DNA from 2 places in the Paenibacillus sp. 2003 genome. Region 2 is predicted to be linked to the other one. Evidence: riboswitches for the same ligand, from Rfam matches in the RefSeq annotation. Region 2 holds a riboswitch; the other holds the start of a gene.
The links. A riboswitch is a leader RNA that binds a small molecule or an ion and turns the genes downstream of it on or off. The one in region 2 is predicted to bind glycine.
Positions count from the first base shown of each region.

Region 1 (3,737 bases), on a different contig from region 2:
CTCATGAATTCCCCCGAAGAAATGAATGATAACGGCACCCGGTGCAGAAGATTTGGCCATTCCGCGTCCGAAGAAACAGTAAGCAAGCAAGATACCAAGTCCCGGACCCGGGTTCGATTCAAGCATGTATAATACGGATTGCCCTAATTCTCTCGCTTGATCTGTTGCAATTGGTGTAAGAATCCCGTGGTTGATTGCATTGTTCAGGAACAATACTTTACCTGGTTCAATGATTAGGTTGACCAGCGGTAACAAGCCCAGATTCATTAAGCCTTGTACCCCGGCAGACAATACTTTGCTAATCGCTTCTACAGCAGGCCCGATGCCCAGTAATGCAAAAATCCCCAAGATTCCGCCAATAATACCGGCTGAGAAGTTGTTAACCAGCATTTCAAATCCGGCTCTAACTTTACCTTCAATGGATTTATCGAACTTTTTGATAATCCATGCTGCCAGTGGTCCGGCAATCATGGCACCGAGGAACATCGGGATATCACTACCCACGATGACCCCGATGGTCATAATGGCACCCACGACACCACCACGCTGACCATGCACCATCGTACCCCCGGTGTAACCGATTAACAGTGGCAGCAAATATTTGATCATCGGATCAACTAGCTGTGCCAGTGTCTCGTTAGGGAACCAGCCTGTTGGAATGAACATGGCCGTAATTAATCCCCAGGCGATGAACGCTCCCATATTCGGCATGACCATACCACTCAGGAATCGGCCAAAACGCTGCACACCTACCCGTAGCCCACCTTTGGAATTGGACGATTGGTCCAAATTACTCATTGTATTATCCTCCTTGGATCAAGTGATTATGATTTATGAAAGGGGTATCATTTCTCCCCTGCTGTAATCCTAAGCGAGAATGCTCTCCTGTTCAATGAAATGAAAGCGTACTTTCGTCATGAACAATGATGACAACATTAGGTTATGTAATCTTTTTAATCGATGCATAATGGCTGAACCCATTGGTACACAAGGTTTTTCTTGCCTATGACTTTTATCATTTCCAGAATCATTTTCTAACCTATAGCTTGGTCCAATCAGGTGATTTACATCCCCAATCTGCCTCGATCCCTATTCAAAACCATTCTTGGAAAGCACAAAAAACCTGTGCAAGCATCCGGCTTACACAGGTCAAAAAAATATGAAACTCATTTCATTTTGGTTATAAAATATATGTTAATAAGTACAAGTTCGTTGATCCTATTCTTCCGTATGTTTACGATACGCGTCTGCATTCATCAATGTAGACAATGCTGCTGTCAGATCTCCCTCAACACGGATCTCAATCATCCAGCCTTCCTCGTAAGGAGAGCTGTTCACAAGTTCAGGTGAGTCCTGCAACGAATCATTCACTGCAATAATTGAACCTGTGACGGGAGAGAACAAGTCCGAAACCGTTTTGACCGATTCGATCGTTCCGATGCTGTCCTCTGCTTTTACATTGGTTTCAAGGTCAGGCAATTCCACAAACACAATGTCACCCAGCTGATGCTGCGCGAACTCGGTAATGCCAATACGTACAGTATCCTCCCCTACGGTTTGCACCCATTCGTGCTCTTCACTGTACAGGAAATCACTTTTCAATTCGCTCATCGATATCCGCCTCGCTTTTCATTAATGAGTGCATGCGTTCTTTGACCTTAACCTTTTTCCCAGAATATAGCGTATGATATTTTTGATTCAAATGTCAAGATACCTCACAATTTATTTGCTGAAGACCTCTAAATCCTGTAACCGGATTACACTCTTTCTTCATATACTGGTGAATATTAGAATAGTAAGCGTACTCTTTATAAATACACGAACAATAACATTAAATCTAAATTAAACATTCGGTTTTTATTCATTATCAATGATATCGTTCTTGACATCGGTAGTGGATTCACGTTTTAATGAGAGGAGTAAATGTGTTTATTGGACCATGATATACCCGCGGATGAATGTAAAGGGAGAGATTACCCGTGACACCCGATTCGGGATGTACATGAGGTAACGCCGAAGGAGTAAACCACCGATAAGCGGGGGTGAATCTCTCAGGCAAAAGGACTTTTACGGGACGCAACTCTGGAGAGCATCTATTCGCCCTGTGCGGGCGTTATGATCACCCAAGGGGAAACCTGCTGCACAACCGCAGCGGGGTAACTCTCAGGTACAAGGGACAGAGCCTTAGAATACAGCGTGCTACTTGGCATGCCGATTCTTTGGCCTGTCCTTTTCCTTTTTCCCAAAAAACGAAAAACAGGATGTAGAACGACGCTGCCCTAGCTGCTTACCATACTTATGTGATGAAAATATCTAGCTGAAAAATTTAAAAATACCCTGCTTCATTGATCCACGATTATATTTCCGGCCGGTTGACGGTCCATGACGAGGTGATTTGATGTCCGATTTGCTTAGAACACCACTCTTCCCACTATATCAGCAATACGAAGGCGTACGGTGCATTGATTTTGGAGGCTGGGAGCTTCCGGTGCAATTTAGCGGAATTCAGAAAGAACATGAAGCGGTGCGTGAGCGTGCTGGACTATTCGATGTATCCCATATGGGCGAATTCACAGTACAGGGTGAGCAGGCTGAAGTTTTTTTGCAACAAATGACGACCAATGATGTGACCACGCTGGTTCCCGGTCAAGCCCAGTACACCCTGATGTGTTATCCAGATGGCGGTGTGGTGGACGATCTGCTCGTGTATAAGCTGGAAGATCAGCATTATATGCTCGTGGTTAACGCCTCCAACATCGACAAGGATTGGGCATGGCTGCAAGAGCACCTGATCCCCGGCGTAAGCATGACCAACGATTCGGAGCAGACGGCGCTGCTCGCCTTACAAGGTCCACTGGCTGTAGACATTATCGGGAAAGTTACAGATACGGATGTAAGCTCGATTGAACCGTTTCGTTTTGTGCCGGATGCTGAAATATGCGGAGTAAAATTACTGTTGTCCCGTACCGGTTATACAGGTGAAGATGGCTTTGAACTATATGTTCCTGCGGATCAGGCCGCTATGGTCTGGAATGGATTAATGCAGGCTGGAGAAGAGCACGGGCTGGTTCCGGCTGGACTTGGTGCAAGGGATACGCTGCGTTTTGAAGCCAAGCTGCCTCTGTATGGGCAGGAATTATCTGCAACGATCTCTCCGCTAGAAGCTGGCGTTGGCATGTTTGTGAAACTGAATGCCGGACCTTTTATCGGACACGAAGCCTTGTTACAGCAAAAAAATGACGGGCCCGCCCGCAAACTGGTCGGCATCGAAGTGCTGGAGCGCGGCATTCCTCGCCCCCACTATCCGATTTACGCCGAAGGCGTACAAATCGGTGAAGTGACAACAGGCACGCAATCACCTACATTGAAGCGTAATCTGGGGCTTGCCCTCATCGACAGCAAATACGCTGCGCTGGGAACCCCGCTTGAAATTGAGATCCGAGGGAAGAAACTGAAAGCCGAGGTCGTGAAGACCCCTTTTCATAAACGGACACGTACGTCTAAGACACCTACTCAAGGAGCTGATCAAGCATGAGCAAGCACCGTTATATTCCCATGACTGAGCAAGATCAGGATGCCATGCTCGCAACCATCGGTGTGGATACGCTGGAGGAACTGTTTCAGGACATTCCAAAAGAGATTCGTTATCAGGGCGAGCTGCCCGTATCCTCCAAACTTGATGAATATGCGCTGACACGTCATATGTCCAAACAAGCAGGCGCCAACGCCAATTTCGA
Region 1 covers NZ_JAVDTB010000002.1:724,480-728,216, forward strand. The annotation lists gene J2X75_RS15120 (PTS mannitol transporter subunit IIBC) at 1-798, opposite strand, end outside; gene gcvH (glycine cleavage system protein GcvH) at 1,219-1,611, opposite strand; glycine riboswitch at 1,955-2,077, shown strand; glycine riboswitch at 2,081-2,182, shown strand; gene gcvT (glycine cleavage system aminomethyltransferase GcvT) at 2,399-3,535, shown strand; gene gcvPA (aminomethyl-transferring glycine dehydrogenase subunit GcvPA) at 3,532-3,737, shown strand, end outside.
Region 1: linked by a shared signal. The riboswitch ahead of gcvT (glycine cleavage system aminomethyltransferase GcvT) and the one ahead of sdaAB (L-serine ammonia-lyase, iron-sulfur-dependent subunit beta) in region 2 are both predicted to bind glycine.

Region 2 (3,737 bases):
CAGAAGCCAAATCCTTTTCATAAGTCCATCTACAACAATATCGCGTTTGGCCCCCGCTACCGTGGTACAAAGAGTAAGAAGGCACTGGATGAGATTGTGGAAAAAAGCTTGCGTCGTGCTGCGCTCTGGGACGAAGTGAAAGACAGGCTGAATGAATCAGCCCTGTCTCTCTCAGGTGGACAACAGCAGCGTTTATGTATCGCCCGCGCCCTGTCTGTTGATCCGCAGATTCTGCTGCTCGATGAGCCTGCATCTGCACTTGACCCGGTATCCACGGGTAAAGTTGAAGAATTGATTACCGAGCTCAAGAAGGAGCTGCGGATTGTTATTGTTACCCATAACATGCAGCAGGCGGCACGCATCTCGGATTATACAGCTTATTTCTATCTGGGAAGCATGATTGAGCACGGGGACACAGAGCATATTTTCACGAACCCGGACAATCGTCTGACGCAAGAATACATTATGGGTCGTTTCGGTTAATTGGATTATGGAGTGTCACATAGAGCAACAGACAGAGAGATTGAGAAATAAATAGAGACAAAAGAAAGCACAATGCCTGGACGGTTGTTCGGGGGTTGTGCTTTTTAAATTTCATTTCGGAAGAATTTGCTGTATGCAAAGCAATCATGCTACGATATTTAGTATTAAGAGAACGTTTACATTACTTTGAAGGAGATGTTGATAATCACTACGGATCAGATGTCTTACGACCATATGGCAGCTCAGATTATACAGAACTACACTATTGAGAAACCTGTCGTTTCATATATTCGTCATAATGAGAATCTGACGTATCATGTCGTTGATGAAGCAAGCGGGCAGAAGTATCTGCTACGTATCCATCAAGCCGCATATGCAAGTATGACAGGTATTCAGCATACGCCTCCTGCGCTGGAGGCAGAGATGAACCTGCTTCATGAGTTAAATGCAACGACAGCATTACGCGTACAGCATCCGGTACGCAATGTATCAGGAGATTGGGTCACGTTATGGACAAGTGAAGCAGGTAAAGAGATCTGCTGTACAGTTCTGGAGTGGATTGAGGGAAGGGACATCCAGCAGGGAGAACGCCTGACAACAGAACAGATCTATGATCTTGGGGCACAACTGCAGATGCTTCATCAATATGGGCGTGAGCAGAATCAGACAGATCAAACAAAGGTGCGGCCGGCATATGGCAACATTCATGAGAACTTGGTCATGCTAGGGCAGCTAGAGGAAGGCGTCCGACTGGGGATTTTTACAACGGAAGACTTCGATCTGCTTCGTGAGACGTTTGAGAACATTAATGAGCAGCTAGAAACATACCCGCAGCACGCAGGGACATGGGGGATCATTCATGGGGATATTACTCGCAACAATCTGCTGATAACGGATCAGGGGATGTCCTTGATTGATTTTTGCCTACACGGTTATGGTTATTATCTTTTCGATGCCGGAGGGGCAGCACTTATGTTCAATCGGGAGGAACGTGACATATTCTTATCAGGTTATACCAAACAGATCGCGCCACTGACGGATCGTGATATCCGATTAATGGAAGGATTCATGTTGATCTTTACACTGGGTTATTATGCCTTTCAGATGGCGAATGAGTCGAGACACGAATGGATGAAAGACCGCATGCCGAAGTTATGCAGCAAGTATTGCAGACCCTATGTACAGAACGAGAGTATCTTCTACGAACTGTGAATTAGGGTGTGCAGATCAGGAAGGGCTACGAACAGTGTGGTTCAAATATTATGGTTGCCTGAATACCCGAACAGTTTCGTGGACAATATCATAAATAGTAGTAAGCACATCTTTGATTGAAGGAAAATGAAATAATATGTTTAAAATATCCTTTTATCGTATTAATGTGATGAAAGCTGACAAAATATTCTGGTTTTCATCGGTTCAATAGGAAATCAAGGAAATACATCCAAAGAAATCGTTAAGTTTGTTGACACTGATCTTCCGGTCGATTAATCTTAATGAAGAAGAAATGAACGATTTCCATTACTGTTCTGACATACGCTCAGAATGGTTCCATACAGCGGATGATAACGAGCGGGAGAGACCTGAGTTAGCCGAGCAATGGCTAGTGTTCAGGCACCGAAGGAGCAAGCTGCTGCGCACCCGGCGCAGCGGTTAATCTCTCAGGTAAATGTACCATCGTTGGACGCAACTCTGGAGAGTGCGCGAACTGCGCCACCCAAGGGGTATATGATCAGTTAGTCCGGTGACTTGTCTGTAATCGCAGGCAATGCACCTTGTCGTGAGACACTGCTGATCGTGAAACTCTCAGGTATCGAGGACAGAGAGAGGGCCTGAGGCCTTCTTCTGTCCTTTTTTGATGTCATCATTCAGTAATAAAGGAACATTATGGCATGGGATCTGGATGGAAATGACGAACACAATTGGAGGGTTACAAGGTGCGATTTAAAGATGTTTTCTCAATTATTGGTCCGTCGATGACGGGGCCTTCAAGTTCACATACAGCTGGAGCAGCAAGGCTCGGAAGAATCGCTCGTCAGTGGCTAGGTTGTACGCCCGATCGTGCCCGGTTGACACTATACGGTTCATTTGCTGATACGTATCAGGGGCACGGAACAGATCTGGCACTGATCGGCGGTCTGCTGGATTATGTCACAGACGATCCGCGTATTCCGGATGCAGAGCAATACGCAGAGGAAGCGGGCATGGAAGTCGAGTTTTATACAAGCGGCCTGCCTGCTCCTCATCCCAATACGGTCAAAATTGAGTTGTGGCATGAAGGGCGTACCTGTTCCTTAATCGGTGCTTCTATTGGTGGTGGTAGTGTATCGGTGCATGCGATGAATGATTTTCGTGTCCAGATTAGTGGTGAGTTTCCGACACTTGTGCTGCGGCATGCGGACAAAGCGGGAGTGCTTGCCTCGGTAACGTCCACGATCAGTTCATCCGAGGTTAACATCGGGTATATGCAGGTGGATCGGAAAGCCCGTGATGGCGAAGCGCTTACTGCGATGGAGATGGACGGCGTGCCGAATCCTGATATGCTCAAGCGTCTGAAGGAGCTGGATCATGTACTGGACATTCGTGTCATCGATTTGAAGAGAGGAGTTGATTCGGATGCGATTTAAACATTTACACGAACTGAATACGATCTGTACAGCGGAATCCAAAACGATTGCTCAACTGATGATCGAGGAGCAGGTTCAGGAGACCAATACACCGGAAGCGGATGTTGTGAAGCAGATGTCTGAATATTATCAGGTGATGAAGGAAGCGGTACGTAAAGGGTTAACGGAAGATACCACTTCACGCAGTGGATTAACGGGTGGAGACGGTAAAAGAATGGCCGAGTACATTCGCAAGGGTGAAACTTGCTCAGGAGATGCTTCCGCACTTGCCATGGCGTATGCCCTGTGTGTATCTGAAGTAAATGCCTCCATGGGCCGGATTGTGGCAACACCAACAGCCGGTTCCTGCGGCATCATCCCCGGTGTTTTTATTAGCTCACAGGAGCGATTTGGCTGGACGGACGAACATTTGGTGAATGGGTTGTTCTGCGCGGGAGCGATCGGTTATGTTATTGCCAACAATTCATTTATCTCCGGTGCGGAAGGTGGCTGTCAGGCAGAAGTGGGTTCCGCGATCGGCATGGCTGCGGGTGCCATGGTTGAACTGCGTGGAGGTACACCGGAACAGGTCGTTCATGCCGTAGGCTTGGCGTTAAAAAATACACTGGGCCTTATCTGCGATCCGGTCGC
Region 2 covers NZ_JAVDTB010000006.1:134,468-138,204, reverse strand. The annotation lists gene pstB (phosphate ABC transporter ATP-binding protein PstB) at 1-483, shown strand, start outside; gene J2X75_RS22300 (phosphotransferase enzyme family protein) at 679-1,695, shown strand; glycine riboswitch at 2,044-2,166, shown strand; glycine riboswitch at 2,171-2,305, shown strand; gene sdaAB (L-serine ammonia-lyase, iron-sulfur-dependent subunit beta) at 2,418-3,107, shown strand; gene sdaAA (L-serine ammonia-lyase, iron-sulfur-dependent, subunit alpha) at 3,097-3,737, shown strand, end outside.